4 regions of the Marinobacter salsuginis genome follow, and region 1 is predicted to be linked to each of the others. Evidence: predicted binding sites of a transcription regulator. Region 1 holds the regulator's gene; each other region holds the start of a gene.

The links. The regulator FliA, encoded in region 1, starts transcription of late flagellar genes. The targets are predictions, from matches to a motif close to CTAAAGTTTNNNNNNNNNNNGCCGNTAA.
Region 2: GJU83_RS12180 (methyl-accepting chemotaxis protein) is a predicted target of FliA. The motif match lies at 2,610-2,637, and genes of this name have one in related genera.
Region 3: GJU83_RS11445 (methyl-accepting chemotaxis protein) is a predicted target of FliA. The motif match lies at 1,929-1,956, and genes of this name have one in related genera.
Region 4: GJU83_RS16295 (methyl-accepting chemotaxis protein) is a predicted target of FliA. The motif match lies at 1,760-1,787, and genes of this name have one in related genera.

Annotation. Positions count from the first base shown of each region.
Region 1 is NZ_BGZH01000001.1:574,989-579,202, reverse strand. It holds gene flhF (flagellar biosynthesis GTPase FlhF) at 1-348, shown strand, start outside; gene GJU83_RS02635 (MinD/ParA family protein) at 416-1,228, shown strand; gene GJU83_RS02630 (RNA polymerase sigma factor FliA) at 1,260-2,003, shown strand; gene cheY (chemotaxis response regulator CheY) at 2,166-2,549, shown strand; gene GJU83_RS02620 (protein phosphatase CheZ) at 2,570-3,355, shown strand; gene GJU83_RS02615 (chemotaxis protein CheA) at 3,372-4,214, shown strand, end outside.
Region 2 is NZ_BGZH01000002.1:202,226-206,439, reverse strand. It holds gene GJU83_RS12185 (efflux RND transporter permease subunit) at 1-917, shown strand, start outside; gene GJU83_RS12180 (methyl-accepting chemotaxis protein) at 914-2,539, opposite strand; gene GJU83_RS12175 (pseudouridine synthase) at 2,682-3,425, shown strand; gene GJU83_RS12170 (putative bifunctional diguanylate cyclase/phosphodiesterase) at 3,410-4,214, opposite strand, start outside.
Region 3 is NZ_BGZH01000002.1:33,844-38,057, reverse strand. It holds gene GJU83_RS11450 (SDR family oxidoreductase) at 1-1,834, shown strand, start outside; gene GJU83_RS11445 (methyl-accepting chemotaxis protein) at 1,991-4,214, shown strand, end outside.
Region 4 is NZ_BGZH01000003.1:489,804-494,017, reverse strand. It holds gene GJU83_RS16310 (DUF1631 domain-containing protein) at 1-134, shown strand, start outside; gene ampD (1,6-anhydro-N-acetylmuramyl-L-alanine amidase AmpD) at 261-830, shown strand; gene GJU83_RS16300 (regulatory signaling modulator protein AmpE) at 831-1,718, shown strand; gene GJU83_RS16295 (methyl-accepting chemotaxis protein) at 1,839-3,869, shown strand; gene GJU83_RS16290 (cob(I)yrinic acid a,c-diamide adenosyltransferase) at 3,910-4,214, opposite strand, start outside.

The DNA of each region.
Region 1 (4,214 bases):
CAGGAACAGCTGGCCGAACTGGCTCGCAGCCATCACAATGTCAAAACGCATCTGGTCGTCTCGGCAACCAGTCAGCCGCGCATCATGAAATCCGTCTGGCATTGCTATAAGATGGCAAATCTTGCGGGCTGTGTGATGACCAAGATCGATGAGGCCCTCACATTGGGTGAGTCCCTCGGTTTTGTCATGGAAACCGGTCTGCCGGTAGCCTACTACACAGACGGGCAGAAGATTCCTGAAGATCTGCACCACGCAGAAGCTGTTCCGCTGGTGCGGCTGGCCGTGGATCGGCTTAAAACACTCCAGCAACAGCAGGCGGTCGCAGAGGGCCTGAAAGAGCACGCCTGAGACCGGACAGATTGACAGCAGGCGTCGGAAACGCACCGGCGAAACGTGGCAAGAGACAAAAAACAGTATGAGCAGAGCACATCCGGTACAGGTGATTGCAGTTTCCGGCGGTAAAGGTGGAGTCGGCAAGAGTAACGTGTCGGTCAACCTCGGAATTGCCCTGGCGCAGAAAGGCCGGAGAGTGGTGCTGCTCGACGCCGATCTTGGGCTCGCCAACATCGACGTATTGCTGGGCATCACCGCCAACCGTAACCTTCAGGATGTTCTGGCAGGCGACTGTGACCTCAAGGACGTTCTGGTAAATGGTCCCGGCGGCATAAAGATCGTTCCTGCCTCCTCAGGTACCCAGCGGATGACCCAGCTCAGTCCCATGGAGCATGCCGGGCTCATTAATGCGTTCAGCGAGCTGGGGGATCAGATCGATGTACTGATCGTCGACACCGCCGCCGGTATCTCCGAATCGGTGGTCAGCTTTCTCAGGGCGTCCCAGGAATTACTGTTGGTGGTGTGTGACGAACCCACGTCCATCACCGATGCCTACGCCCTGATCAAGCTGATGAACCGGGATTATGGAACCAATCGTTTCCGCATTCTTGCCAACCAGGTGCGGAATGAGCAGGAAGGCCGGCATCTGTTCGAAAAACTGACTCGGGTCACCGAGCGCTTCCTCGATGTGGCACTACAATATGTCGGTATAGTCCCCTACGATGAGGCAGTGAAGAAAGCAGTCCAGAGACAGAGGGCAGTGCTGGATGCCTATCCCAGAGCGAAAGCCTCCCTGGCCATCAAGTCTCTGGCCGACAAGGTAGACAGCTGGCCGTTGCCGTCCTCACCCCGTGGACATCTGGAATTCTTTGTGGAGCGGCTCGTCGAAGTCTGAATCGGATCCAGTCAAACAAGAAACCGGATACATGACATTGGCGAAAAACCTCGGAATTTATAACCAGTCAGGTGCGCAGAAGGCATCTCAGCTTGTTGAGCAACACGCGCCGCTGGTCAAGAAAATCGCCCTCCATTTGATGGCCCGCCTGCCGGCTTCCGTTCAGCTTGAAGATCTTATGCAGGCCGGCATGATTGGCCTGCTTGAGGCTGCCCAGCGATACAGTTCCACCAAAGGAGCCACCTTCGAGACCTACGCCGGTATCCGGATTCGTGGGGCGATGGTCGATGAAATCCGCAAGGGCGACTGGGTTCCCCGCTCCGTGCATCGAAACGCCCGTCGCATTTCCCGGGCCATCAAGGCTGTGGAAGACCGGCTTGGCCGGGAAGCCCAGGATCAGGAAGTGGCCGAGGAGCTGGGTATGGAGCTGGCGGAGTATCATTCCTATCTTTCCGATTCCAACAGTGGCCGACTTTTTAGCCTCGATGAGCTCAATGAATCCGGAGAGCTGCCGATAGAACAGACAGAGACGCAGGATAACCCTCTGGAGGGGTTGTCCTCCGATGCCTTCCGGCGGAGCCTGGCTGAGGCCATTGAAGACCTGCCGGAGCGGGAAAAACTGGTTCTGAGCCTTTATTACCAGGAAGAGCTGAACCTCAAGGAAATAGGCGCCGTGCTGGGCGTCAGCGAGAGCAGGGTCAGCCAGATTCACAGCCAGGCTGCCTTGCGCCTTCGGGGGCGGTTGTCGGATTGGCGCCAGGAACCGGACAGCTGATTGCGTTCAGTCTGTGTCTGCGAAGGTGCAGTCTGTAGTTTTTGGTAACCGATGCTTTACAACGGAAGCAAAGGTCTGACAATAAGCGGTTTAAACAGCGGCCTGCTAGACTTTGAACGCGAAGGTCAAACGAATTCCGGGTGTTACTAACTGGAGGTCCCATTGGACAAAAACATGAAAATCCTCATTGTGGATGATTTCTCCACAATGCGACGGATCATCAAAAACCTGCTGCGTGATCTGGGCTTCACCAACACCGATGAAGCAGACGATGGCAACACAGCCTTGCCGATGCTGAAGAGCGGCAAATACGACTTTCTGGTCACCGACTGGAACATGCCGGGCATGTCCGGGTTCGATCTTCTGAAGGCTGTCCGGGCTGACGAGAATCTGAAAACCCTGCCGGTATTGATGGTAACGGCTGAGGCGAAGCGCGACCAGATTGTTGCCGCGGCTCAGGCGGGTGTGAACGGCTACGTTGTCAAACCGTTCACTGCCGCTGTGCTCAAGGAAAAGATTGAGAAAATCTTTGAAAGAATCCAGTAACCAGAGGTCGGATGGCTCTCATGAGCGATAGCAAAAAGAACCATCGGGGCCTTGAGCCGGAGGTGACCGAAAAGCTCCAGCGGCAGGCAGCAGAGCTGGCAGAGAGTGTTGATGCCGGTGATTATGCCAAAGCCATGACCCTGATCAATGAACTCAGCGAGGTCAGGGATCAAAGTCTGTACCGCGAGGTAGGGCGATTGACCCGGAGCCTGCACGAAGCCATCCGGAACTTCCAGATTGACCCCCGGAACGCGGAACAGCAAGAAGCGCTGTCGAAGATGACAGACGCCTCCGATCGCCTCGAATACGTTGTGCAGATGACCGGCGAAGCGGCCAACCGCACCATGGATCTGGTTGAGGAAACCATGCCGGTGGCCAACGCGTTTCGGGAAGAGGCGGCCTCCTTGCGGGACGAATGGCAACGTCTGCGTCGTCGGGAGATGCAGCCGGCGGAGTTCCGGGAACTGTACGGCCGGATTGATCGCTTTTTTGTCAGTACGGCCAGCGACGCTGACACCATGTACAACAATCTTTCGGAAATTCTGCTTGCTCAGGATTATCAGGATTTGACGGGCCAGGTTATCCAGAAGGTCACCGCCCTGGTAAAAGAGGTTGAGGAGCAGATGCTCAGCCTGGTGGTGATGGCCAGCCATGTGGATCAGCTCACCGGCACCGTGCACCAGATTGAAGAGAAGGAAGAATCTGCAGAGAAGGGCGTCGGGCCCCAGATCAAGGCCGATGAGCGTGAAGATGTAGTTTCGGGACAGGATGACGTTGACGACCTGTTGTCCAGTCTCGGTTTCTGAACAAAGAGGGTAACGCATGGCGTTTGATGCTGATGAAGAGATTTTGCAGGACTTCCTGGTAGAAGCCGGTGAAATTCTCGAAAAGCTGTCAGAGCAGTTGGTAGATCTTGAGCAACATCCTGACGACAGTGATCTGCTCAACGCCATTTTCCGTGGCTTTCACACCGTTAAAGGCGGCGCGGGCTTCCTTCAGCTTGAAGCGCTGGTAAATTGCTGCCACTCCGCCGAGAACGTTTTCGATACCCTGCGCAATCACAAGCGTAAGGTGGACTCCGAACTGATGGACGTGGTTCTGGAGGCCCTGGATAACGTTAATGCCATGTTTGAAGAGGTTCGCAATCACGAGGAACCAACACCGGCTCCGGACGAACTGATTGCCCGCCTCGATGCCCTGGCCCTGCCAGAAGGTGAGGGAGCGCCTGTCGCCGACCCTCAGCCAGAACACGAAGAGAGTGAACCGGCGGAGGATGGTGGCGACATCACCGACGACGAATTCGAACAGCTTCTGGATGCCTTGCAGGACGAAAAGAGCGAAGACCAGGCACCGGCTTCAGACTCCGGAGCGTCTTCCGGTGACTGGGAGGGTTCCGGCGACGACGAGATAACCGACGACGAGTTCGAGGCGCTGCTCGACCAGCTGCATGGAAAAGGGCAGTTTGCCGGCGCACCTGCGGGCGAGGACGATGCTGTCAGCAAAGAAGAAAAGCCGGCGGCAAAGGCAGAAGGCGGTGGCAGCGACGATCTGATCACCGACGACGAATTCGAAAAATTGTTGGACGATCTGCACGGCAAGGGCGGAAGCCCGACAGCCGGGGGAGAGTCCTCCGGTCCGAAGGAGCCTTCAGCAGCGAAAGAGCCG
Region 2 (4,214 bases), on a different contig from region 1:
CCAACGGATTGAAACTGGCGACCTATCGCCCGGAAGACGTGCGGGACGAAGTGGATATTGTGGTGCGCGTGCCCAACAACTGGCGGGAACTGGACCACCTGCAACGCCAGACCATCCATACCTCACGGGGCCAGGTGCCGCTTTCAGAATTCGTGGATCTTCGCGCGGGTGACAAGACCAACAGTATTGTCCGGGTGGATGGCCAGCGGACCGTGACGATCAAATCCGATCTGGCACCGGGCCGTCGTGTGGACGAGCTGCTGCGGGCCCTGCAGGCGGAGATGCCAGAACCACCCGAGGGTGTTTCGGTGAAGTTTGCCGGCGAGAACGAGGATCAGCAACAGGCCTCCAACTTCCTGGCGACCGCCTTCCTGGTGGCTATCGGGTTGATGCTGTTGATACTGGTGACACAGTTCAATTCGATGTACCAGACCTTCCTGATTCTGTCGGCGATCGTACTGTCGACGGCGGGCGTGCTGTTGGGCCTGCTGTTCACGGGCCAGTCGTTTGGCATTGTGATGGTGGGAATGGGCACGATTGCACTGGCGGGTATCGTGGTAAACAACAACATCATTCTGATCGATACCTATAACCAGATGCGCAAGGACGGCATGGAGGCCTATGAGGCCGCCCTGGAAACCGGTTGCCTGCGTCTGCGGCCGGTTCTGCTTACCGCGATCACCACCGTGCTGGGGCTCATGCCCATGGTTCTGGGCGTCAACGTGGATTTGATTACGCCGTCCCTCGGTCTGGGCGCGCCTTCTACCCAGTGGTGGACCCAGCTTTCCAGTGCTATCGCCGGGGGACTGGCATTTGCAACGGTGCTGACGCTGTTGCTCACGCCGTCATTGCTGGTATTGGGCAACCGGGCTGGCCAGGCTTTCGGAAGGCTGACCAGCCGGTTTCGCAGCGCCTAGTGCCTGATCCGGTTCGCCAACTCCCGGGCTTTGGTGGCCATGGCCTCAAGTTCAGGAACGGTACGCAGGTTGTTTTCTGCGGCCTGGTGCATGGCTTCTGACGTTTCGGCTACATCTGTGACATTGCGGTTAATGTCTTCACAGACGCTGGTCTGCTCTTCGGCTGCCGTGGCTACCTGGGTTGTCGCATCATTGATGCTGCCCATCCGCCGGTTGATTTCCCCCAGGGTGGCGCGCACGGCTTCCACCGCCTCGCTGCTTTCCTGAGCCACAACGCCTGACGCCTGCATGAACTCGGTGGCGTCTCTTGAAGCGCCACTGATGGCGCCAATGATCTGGTCTATCTCGACAGTCGCTTCCTGTGTTTTCGCCGCCAGATTGCGCACCTCATCGGCAACCACGGCAAAGCCACGACCGGCGTCGCCTGCCCGGGCCGCTTCGATGGCGGCGTTCAGCGCCAGCAGGTTGGTCTGGTCCGCAATCTCCCGGATGACCTGCATGACGTCGCCCACTTTTTTACCATCGCTGGCGAGCTGATTGACGGTTTCGGCGGAGCTTCGAATCTGGTCTGTAAGCCGCCGCATACTGTCTACTGCCGTGTTTATCTGTGAGTCGGCAGTGGCGGTTTCGTCAGATGTCTGACTGACTTCGGTAGCCACTGAAGCCGCGTGACTGGCGACATCTTCGGCCGTCGCCGACATCTCGTTCATGGCCGTGGCGATCTGCTCAATGCGCTGGTGGGCCAGGTCGGACTGGCTGACAACACTGTCGGCGTTCTTGCGGATCAACTCTCCGGTCTCGTTCAGTTGCCTGGCGTTCTCGCTCAGCTGATTTCCGGTATCGCTGAGGAAACGGTGCAGGCTTCGTGCGGCATCGGCCAGTTGTCCCAATTCGTCGGCGCGTTGCATGGTGACCGGATCGGAAAGGTCACCGTCTCCCAGACGAGCAATCTGTGACGTAAGCTTCTGGGCTGGACGAACCACGCCCGACAGCAGGATCAGAATCAGGGCGATGGTGCCCAGAACGATCGCGGCGATCAACAGACCTGCAACCAGCCAGCTACGTTCTGTAACTACGGTGTTGAGGGTATCGGCCCTTACAAGGCTATCTTCCCGGACCGCGGCTGCGGCATCGACGATCAGTCTGGCGGGTTCCCGGTCAATTCCTTGTACCGCCGCATCGCCCGCGTTCGGATCGAATCCGGACCGGGTGAATGCTTCAAACCCCTGACGGTAGGCTCTTCCCATCGTCTGGTGTGCCCGTTTGAAATCAGACATCAGAGCTTTTGCTTCGGGCTCCTGGATGCGGGGAATAAGCTCATCAAGCTGGCTCTGGATAGACGCCTCGCGCTCCTGGAATCGGCCCCAGTATTTATCCAGTTGATCAGGGTCTGACCCGCGGATCAGGACGTTTTTCCATTCCTGGACCTGGGTCTTGAACTCTGAAAGCACGTCCTGGGCTTCCAGAGCATTGACCATCCTGGTGCCCACGAGTTCGTTGAAGTCGTCTTTGACTTTCAGGGAGAAATTCAGGTAAATCACCGCCACGGCGGCGACAATCAGGTTTGCCGTAAGGACGACAAGAAGGACCCGGTTGAGAATGCTCTTGGAATACCAGTTCATTGATACTTACCGATCAGGATGTAGGTGACAGATCATTTGTCGTGGCAGTTTCTAGTATATGTTTATTGATATGTCGGCATCGCAACTAAAACCATGAGACTTTATATCAATTTGTTTATGAACTTTTTATGACAGGTTTCTGATGGCGAATCCGCTGAGTGTTCTTTATCGGGATGAGTATCTTCTGATTGTCCACAAGCCAGCTGGCTTGCTGGTGCATCGAAGCCCCATCGACAGACACGAAACCGAGTTTGCCCTGCAATATGCCAGGGCGCTCAATGATGGCGAGCATGTCTACCCGGTACATCGACTGGACCGGCCCACCTCGGGCATCCTGGCGTTTGCCAGGGACAGCGACACCGCTCGCACGCTGGGTTTGGCAATGATGGCCGGGGATGTGGCGAAAACCTATCTGGCCATGGTGCGTGGCTGGCCGCCGGAACAAGGGGAGATTGATTATCCCCTGAGGGAAGAGCCAGAAGATCGGCGGCTGAAAGGGATCGAACACCCGGTGCGCAATGCGCTTACCCATTACCGCACCCTGGCGACTACCGAGATACCGGTGGAAATCGAGAAATACCCGACCAGTCGTTACGCGGTGGTAGAACTGTGCCCAAAAACAGGCCGCAAGCATCAGTTGCGAAGGCACATGAAGCATATCAACCACCCGATGATTGGCGATGCAAATCACGGCCGGGGCCGACACAACCGTTATTTTGCCGAGCGTTTCGGTGAGGGGCGTCTGATGCTGGCGGCGACAATGATGGCCTTTCGCCATCCTGTTTCGGGTGAACCCCTGACGATCAGTGCCGCGCCTGAGGCGAGCTTCCTTGAGGTGTTATCAATATTTCCCGGGTTTGATGTGCACAATCACCTGGAACAATAACGGCTGATGAAGTCGGAATAGGGAAGCGGTTTGCTGTAACGGTAGCCCTGGAGGTAGTCGCAGCCTTTCTCGAACAACCAGGCTTCATGGGCTTCGCTTTCTACCCCTTCGGCGACCACCGAAAGCCCGAGTCCCCTGGCCAACCCGATGATCGACAGGGTGATTGCGCAATCGTTGTCGTCATCAGGGAGGTTGTTGATAAACGATCGGTCGATTTTGATGCGGGAGAAGGGCAGGGTTTTTAGCCGCGACAGCGATGAATAACCGGTGCCGAAATCATCTATGGCAAGCTCCGCGCCTGCTTCGACCAGCTGCTCCAGAATCCGACCTATCCCACTGAAATCGCCCTGGATCGAATCCTCGGTCACTTCAAACTGAAGGGCACTGACTGGCATATCCTGGTTCTTGCAGATTTCCCTCACCAACTCCGGTAATTCCGGCACCAGCACCTGCTCGGCGGAGAGATTGACGGATATGGTGGGTAAGGGAGTGTTCTGGTCTTTCGCCTGACGCCAGTGGGCGCAGACGTTCTTGAGTACACAGGCGCCGAGTTCGTACATCAGCCCGGCACTGCGCGCTACGTCGAGAAACTCGATCGGTGACAGCCAGCCCCGCTGTGGATGCTTCCAGCGAACCAGCGCCTCGGCACTTTCCAGCTGTGTTCCCGTGCGGTCCATGATTGGCTGGTAGAATACATCGAGGCCGTTGGTTTTGAGCGTTTCCCGCAATTCGCTTTCCAGCGCAAATCGGGAGCGTGCTGTCATCTGGATTTCCGAGTCGAACAGCGTG
Region 3 (4,214 bases), on a different contig from region 1:
CCAGGTGAAGGCTGTCATAGGCGACCTGACCAGCAAAAATCTGGGTATTGACGCCAAGACACTGAAAGCCCTGAAAGGGAAAATCGACCACTTCTTTCACCTCGCCGCCGTGTACGACATGGGGGCAGACGAAGAAGCTCAGCAGGCGACCAACATCGAGGGCACTCGGGCTTCGGTGAGTGCTGCCGAGGCAATGGGCGCCAAACACTTCCATCACGTGTCTTCCATCGCGGCTGCCGGTCTGTTCAAGGGGATTTTCCGCGAAGACATGTTCGAGGAAGCCGAGAAGCTGGACCATCCTTACCTGCGCACCAAGCACGAATCTGAAAAGGTGGTTCGGGAGGAATGTAAGGTTCCCTTCCGCATTTACCGCCCGGGCATGGTAATTGGTCATTCTTCCACCGGCGAAATGGACAAGGTGGATGGCCCCTACTACTTCTTCAAGATGATTCAGAAAATTCGCCATGCGCTACCCCAGTGGGTGCCGACCATTGGTGTCGAAGGCGGGCGTCTGAACATTGTGCCGGTGGATTTCGTAGTTAACGCCATGGACCACATTGCCCACCTTGAGGGTGAAGACGGCAAGTGCTTCCACCTGGTGGACAGTGATCCGTACAAGGTTGGCGAAATCCTCAATATCTTTAGTGAGGCGGGGCACGCACCCAAGATGGGGATGCGGATTGATTCCAGAATGTTCGGCTTTATTCCGCCGTTCATTCGCCAGAGTCTGAAGAATCTTCCGCCCGTGAAGCGGCTGACCTCGGCAATCCTCGACGACATGGGCATTCCGCCCTCCGTGATGTCATTCATCAATTACCCGACCCGGTTCGACGCCCGTGAAACCGAGCGCGTTTTGAAAGGCACCGGTATTGAAGTGCCCCGGCTGCCGGACTACGCGCCGGTGATCTGGGACTACTGGGAGCGCAATCTGGACCCGGACCTGTTCAAGGACCGCACGCTCAAGGGCACGGTTGAAGGTCGCGTGTGCGTAGTGACAGGTGCAACGTCCGGTATCGGTCTGGCCACGGCGCAAAAACTGGCAGACGCTGGCGCCATCCTGGTGATCGGCGCCCGGAAACTGGAGCGTCTGAAGGAAGTGACCGCGGAGCTGGAGTCTCGCGGAGCGAGCGTGCACGCCTATCCGTGCGATTTCTCCGACATGGACGCGTGCGATGAGTTTGTGAAGACCGTTCTGGATAACCACGGCCACGTGGATGTGCTGGTCAACAATGCCGGGCGTTCCATTCGCCGGTCACTGGACCTGTCGTTCGATCGATTCCACGATTTCGAGCGCACCATGCAGCTGAACTACTTCGGTTCCGTGCGCCTGATCATGGGCTTTGCGCCGAAGATGCTGGAGAACCGCCGAGGGCACGTAGTGAACATCTCGTCTATCGGGGTGTTGACCAACGCGCCCCGATTCTCGGCCTACGTGGCGTCCAAGTCTGCCCTGGATGCATTCAGCCGTTGCGCTGCTGCGGAGTGGTCAGATCGCAACGTGACCTTCACCACCATCAACATGCCGTTGGTGAAGACCCCGATGATTGCGCCGACCAAGATCTACGATTCTGTGCCTACCCTTACGCCGGACGAGGCCGCAGGCATGGTCGCTGACGCGATTGTTTATCGACCGAAACGCATCGCGACTCGTCTCGGGATTTTTGCCCAGGTGCTGCATGCCCTGGCACCCAAGATGGGCGAGATTGTCATGAACACCGGTTACCGGATGTTCCCGGATTCACCTGCCGCCGCCGGCAGTCGATCCGGCGAGAAGCCGAAGGTGTCCACAGAGCAGGTGGCTTTCGCCGCCATCATGCGGGGCATCTACTGGTAACGTGGTAGCGCCTGAATCGAGTGGGAGGGGAGTTACTTCCCCTCCCATTTCAATTGGTTAAATAAGATTCGCCTCTTTTTTGAGTTGTTCTGGGCTAAAGAAAACCTGCCGATAGCCGATGGTTAACATAAGAACAATATAAAAGAAGGGCTATTGATGACTCTCAAGAAACGTCTTTTGCTGACCTTGCTGCTGGTTGGCCTGCTTCCCGTCATTGCCATCTCGTTTTTTAACGCCGAAATTGCCCGACAGAGCCTGACGGAACAGGCGTTGCAACAACTCTCTATTGCGGCTACCAACAAGCAGCATAGTGTTGAAGATTATCTCAGCACTATTGCCCGGCAGCTGAAAGCCATGGCCAATAATCGCGGGACCCGAACGGCGGCCCAGGGGTTTGGTTTGGCATTTCAGAATTACGAAAAACTGGTACAAGAGGAGCAGTCGACCTTACGAGAAAACGTCGAGGCTTATTATCAGCAGAATTTCTTGCCACCCTTACAGCAAAATGGTGGTGCTAAGGGACGTTCAGCCTCGGATTTCGTTGCATCCCTCAGCAAAAACAGCCTGGCTCTGCAGATGGGTTACATCGTGGACAACCCGAATCCTGTGGGGCAGAAAGACGAATTGGTATCGGCCGACGTCCATATCGCGCAGTTTTATAACACCCTTCACAAACAGTGGCACACCTCGTTCAAGGAGTTTCAGGAGGCGTTCGGCTACTACGATATTTATCTCATTGATGCCGATACAGGCCATGTTATCTATTCCGTAGCCAAAGAGGTTGATTTTGCTACCTCCCTGAAAGACGGTCCCTACGCGGATTCCGGCCTTGCGGCAGCTTATCGTCAGGCGCTGTCTGACGGACAGGATACTGCTCCGACTTTTGTTGATTTTACTCGGTATGTACCGTCCTACGGTGCGCCCGCCGGATTTGTGGCAACCCCCATATATTCCGAAAAGGATGAGCGGCTGGCCGTGCTGGCCTTCCAGTTCCCCATCGACAGCCTGAACAACATCATGATGGAGCGAGATGGCATGGGCGAAACCGGGGATGCCTATCTGGTGGGCCCGGATAACCTGATGCGGTCAGACTCATACCTGGATCCGGAAAACCGCAGCGTTGTCGCTTCCTTTGCCGACCCGGAGAATGGGCGCATAAGTTCGACATCGGTGGATGAAGCTCTGGCTGGGAATTCCGGTGAAGGCGTGGTTACGTCCTACCGGGGCGAACCAGTGTTTTCCGCCCACAGGCCAGTTGCTGTAGGCGGGTTGAACTGGGCGCTGGTGGCGGAGATCAGCGAAGACGAGGCCTTGGCGCCCGTGCGTGAAATGTGGACGCTGGCCGCGATAGCCATTGCTATTGTGATCCTGGCTGTAGTGGCCGTGGCGGTCTGGACCGCAGTGCGGATCATGAAACCCCTCGGCAGAGACCCGGCCGAATTGCAGGCACTGGCGGAGCAGGTGGCTGCGGGTAATCTGGTCATCGATTCGTCCGAAAGTGACAGGGCAACGGGTGTTTACGGCTCCATGCTCAAAATGGTGTCGGACCTGAAAGAAGTGATCTTCAGGGTCGAGGAGGCTTCCCAGCGCCAGGCCAGTGCATCTGAACAATTGTCGGGTACTTCCTCACATACTCTGGAGAGTGTGAATCAGCAGGCAGAGCAGACTGAGCAGGTGGCGTCGGCCATTGAGGAAATGTCCTCCGCCATCAACGAAGTGTCCCAGAACACCGCGGAATCGGCAGCCAGCGCCAAGCGCACTCATGAGGCGGTCAGCCGCAGCGCAGCCGAGGTGGAATCCTCCGCTGAGGACACCCGTGCTATGGCCAGGGAACTGGAGGAAGCTGAGGCCGGCATAGAGGACTTGCGAAAGAATATGGAATCCATCACCAGGGTTCTGGATTCGATAAAGTCCATCGCCGACCAGACCAATTTGTTGGCTCTGAATGCCGCTATTGAAGCGGCCCGGGCCGGTGAACAGGGCCGGGGCTTCGCGGTGGTTGCGGATGAGGTGCGCAGCCTGGCCCAGAATAGCCAGAAGGCGACCGAGGAGATCAGTAGTTCCATCGAAACTCTGGTGAATTCGTCGGAGCGTGCTTCACAGGTGGTTACCCGCTGCAGCGTCCAGGCCAGCGGTATTTCCGAGCGGGCAGGAGCCGTTGTATTGCAACTTCGCGAGGCAGTGGACGAGGTTACCCGGATGTCCGGTATGGCGGAGCAGATTGCGACTGCATCCGAAGAGCAATCAGCCACAGCCGAAGAAGTAACGCGCAACGTATCTACAATTGCAGAAAAGTCCGTTGAGACCAAACAGGCCATGGCCCAGATATCAGAAGCCAGTGGTGACCTGGCCGAGTTGTCTCATCAACTGAAAGATTCGC
Region 4 (4,214 bases), on a different contig from region 1:
TGGCCGAGTATTTACGTCTGGAACTCGCCGCCGACATGGAAGCCGGGAAGATCAGCATGCTCGATGATGGCCTCATCTTTGATCGGGCACTGGAGTCGATCATCGACAACCTGCGCAGCAGCCGCAAGGACTGATTCGTAGCAACCGTGGCAAGTTTGTGATTCAATCGGAGAGTGTAATCCTCTGATACATCTGGAATTACTTTGCCCGATACAGACGTTTTTGCCGAACGCCATACTGATTCCGGTACCGATGCAAGATTGCTTCGTGAAACCGGACTGATTCCCTTCGCCCGCTGGTGTCCCTCGCCAAATTTCGGGCCCCGTCCGGACGGGGTACCCATCTCCCTGTTGGTCGTCCACAACATCAGCCTGCCTCCCGGGCAGTTTGGCGGTCCTGAAATAGAGGACTTCTTCTGCAACCGGCTTGATCACTCCGCGCACCCATATTTCCAGACCATCGAGGGCGTTCAGGTATCCGCCCATCTGTTGATTCGTCGGGATGGTGTTCTGGTTCAGTTTGTCAGTCTGCTTGAGCGCGCCTGGCATGCTGGCCGTTCGTGTTTCGAAGGTCAGGACGAGTGCAATGATTTCTCCATCGGCATAGAACTGGAGGGGACTGACGACATTCCTTACACCCCTGAACAGTATCGTAGGTTGGCAGAGGTGGCGGACCTGATTATGGCTGCCTGGCCGGCCATCACTGATGACCGTATCACCGGCCACTGCGACATTGCGCCGGGCAGGAAAACTGATCCGGGGCCGGCCTTCGACTGGCAGTACTTCCGGGCGGGGCTGCACGCAGCCAGAGGTTCGGGGAGGAACGTCTGAATGGTGTTTGTTGTGTTTCTGCTGGCTTACATGGTTCGCAGGCGTCTGGATTCCCTTGATCTGCTCTCCGGTGACGAGGTCTGGCGTCGCTGGTTCAGGCATGGCAGCCGGGTCAGGGCAGGCCGTGAGTCCGGGATAGGTATCGGGCTGGCACTGGTTTTATTACCGGCCTTTCTGCTCGGGCTTGCGCAATATCTCCTGGTCGCCTCCGGCTGGAGAATGGCTGCTTACCCACTGGAATTCCTGGTTCTGGTCGTTCTCATGGGAACGCCTGGCTGGCGACAGATCCTCCGGGCCTACGCAGAGGCATGGCAGCGGGGGGACATGCAGTCAGCCTGGCATCATGTGAAAGATCTTTTGCCGGCTGATGAACGGGGAGCAGCGGTGTCTCCCGAGGCCATGCACCTCTCGCTGTCGAAGGCACTTATGGTGTCGGTGTTCCAGCGCTTCTTTCTGGTGGCTTTCTGGTACGTGGTTGGTGGTATCGGCGTTGCCCTTCTCGCCCGCGGTCTGGTTGCTCTTGCCGATCAGTGGCCCCAGGCTCCGGCAAGGCCGCGCTTTTCCGGGTTGGCGAACCTCGCCGGCTGGATCCCTGCCAGGCTTCTTTCCCTGACCTTCGGAATTGCCGGAGACCTGGCCGGCTGGCTGCGGGAAACCCGCCGCACGCTGACCGGTGTGACCAAAAAAGCCGGGGAGGTGCTCATGATTTCGGCCAACGGGTCGTTAACCGGGTATGCGCTGGATCCAGCCCGCTTTTCCCGGGTTCATCCGGATGAGTGGACAGCGTTCGGAGGACGTAGCCTGAGAGCAGTAAGGGATTTGTTGAACAGAAGCATGCTGGTCTGGATATGCACGCTCGCTCTGCTGGTCATTTCCGGGGTTGTCTGAGCCGGATTTTATAAAACATTACAGTTTAACAAGAAAGAATGCTTAAGTTTTTAAGACTTTAGGCGACAATATAAGAAAAGAACATGAGTTCAGTTGTTTTTTGCCAGCACGAGGGTCCCTGTGAAGCAACTCATTAATCCCGCCATTGCACTGATGAACCGGCTGCCGATGGTTTACAAGTTCAGTCTCATCAGCATTCTGTTCCTGTTACCGATCGGTGGGCTGTCCTGGCTCGCCATTTCCGAGCTGAACCGTTCCGTCCAGACCATGACCCGAGGTGTCGAGGGGCTTGAGCAGCTTCAGCAGGTTGACCGGCTGGTGGACGCCGCGATGGATTATCGCGATTATCGCTCACCCGCGATCATCAAGGACGAGAGCGCTATTATGGCGGTGTCGGAAGAGGCTGCCAGTGAGATCGATAATACGCTGGCGGCCCTGACTGCCGAGGAGCGTTCTTTCGATACATCTGGCTCCTGGGCCGAGCAGGTCAACGACCTTCGGCAGGAGTGGGAGGCTCTGCGGTCTGAAGACAACTATCAGGGTAACTTCGATCCGCAGTTCAAGTATTACCAGGAATTTGTCCAGAAGGCTCAGGCCCTGCTTTCGGCCACCATTGAAATCTCGGGCCTGGGGCAGGGGGCGTCCCGGGAAAATCAGTTGATTCTGGGACTTGTCCGCGACTCACTGCCGGCAGCCCGCACCGTGATTGGCCAGGCAAAATCCTACGGTATCTATGCCCTGGTCGAGGGACAGGTAGGCTATGCGCTGAGCGAAACGCTGAACGAAATCTATGACCAGTTGACCAATCGCAGTTCACTGCTCTCACCAGCGTTGGCCCTGGCCTCTGAGGCATCGCCGGCTTTGGCTGAGCGGGCGGGTAATGCCATCCAGCGGGTTGATGAGAGCCTGATGGTGGTTCGGGATCAACTGGATGTGAACGTGATTACGCCGATGCGCCTGGAAATGCCCTGGACTGAATACAACGACCTGATGTCCGGGCAACTGGCTCACTATAATCAGGTCAAGGCGGCGGCTTTCAACGTGGTCGACGAGAATCTGCAGGCGCGGCTGAACAGTGAGGTCAATCAGCGCCGGCTGATCGTCATCGCCCTGGTTGTTGTTCTTCTGGTGGTGGTCTATCTCTATATCGGCTTCTTCATGTCTGTACGCACCGCCATTAACCGGTTCAGCGAAGCGGCTCGCAGCGTCGCTGCCGGCGATATGACCACCCACATCATGCTGCGCAATCGCGACGAACTGGGTGAGCTGACCACGGAATTCAATAACATGACGGACCGGATTGCCGAGCTTATCCGTTCCGTCAGCCGGACTACGGCGGATGTGGACCAGCAGGCAACCCGGGTCAATGATACTGCGGCGGCCAACAGCGAAGCCGTGGCACGGCAGATGGAAGAAAGCGGCCAGATCAACGAAGCCATGAACCAGATGGTCGAGGCGGTTCACGAAGTTACCGAAAGCGCTCACCGGGTGGCAGACAGCGCCAGCAACGCCGAGCAGGACACCGAGACCGGTCGTGGTGTCGTTGCTGATACCGTAGAAACCATCAACAAGCTGGCAGGCGAGATATCCGGCGCCGTGGAAGTGATTAACCGGGTCAGCAAGGACAGCGACAACATCAGCCAGGTGCTGATAGAGATCAAGGCGATTGCCGAACAGACCAACCTGTTGGCCCTGAATGCTGCGATTGAGGCCGCGAGGGCAGGTGAGCAGGGTCGTGGGTTTGCGGTAGTTGCCGATGAGGTCCGCTCACTCTCTCAGCGTACCCATAAATCCACCGAAGAGATCGAAGGCATGATTTCCCGGCTTCAGAGCGGCGTGAAAGACGCGGTTTCGGCCATGACCAACAGCCGGGACGTTACCGAGACAACGGTGCAGAAGTCTGGTGAAGTGACGGAAGCTCTGGACAGGATCGCCAAAGGCATCTCGGTGATCGTGGATATGAGCCACCAGATTGCACAGGCGGCAGAAGAGCAGTCTGCCGTTGCGAAAAACGTGAATGCCAGTGTCGAGCAGATTGGCGAACTGGGCCATAAAACGGCCGCCAATGCCGAGGAGACACTGGGATCCTCGAGGGAAATGTCGCAACTGACGGCCTCACTTCAGCGTCTGGTGGAGGCCTTTAAAGTCTGACTGGCGCCAGAACTGGAGCGAGACAACTAAAAATCCGGCCCTAGAGGCCGGATTTTTTTTGTTCCCAGAGAATTTCCTCACCGCCCTCGCGCCGGGCTAATACGCGGGCAATGACGAATAACAGATCGGAGAGACGATTCAGGTAGTGCCGGGAAGCGGTGTTGATCGAATCCTCGTGGCCGAGGGCGACGACAACCCGCTCTGCACGGCGACAGACCGCACGGGCAAGGTGGCATTGGGCTGCAGCGGGGCTACCGCCTGGCAATACAAAGTTCTTCAGTGGTGGCAGACCCTCGTTGTGCTGGTCCAACGTGCCCTCCAACCACTCAATGTGTTCGTCGCCGA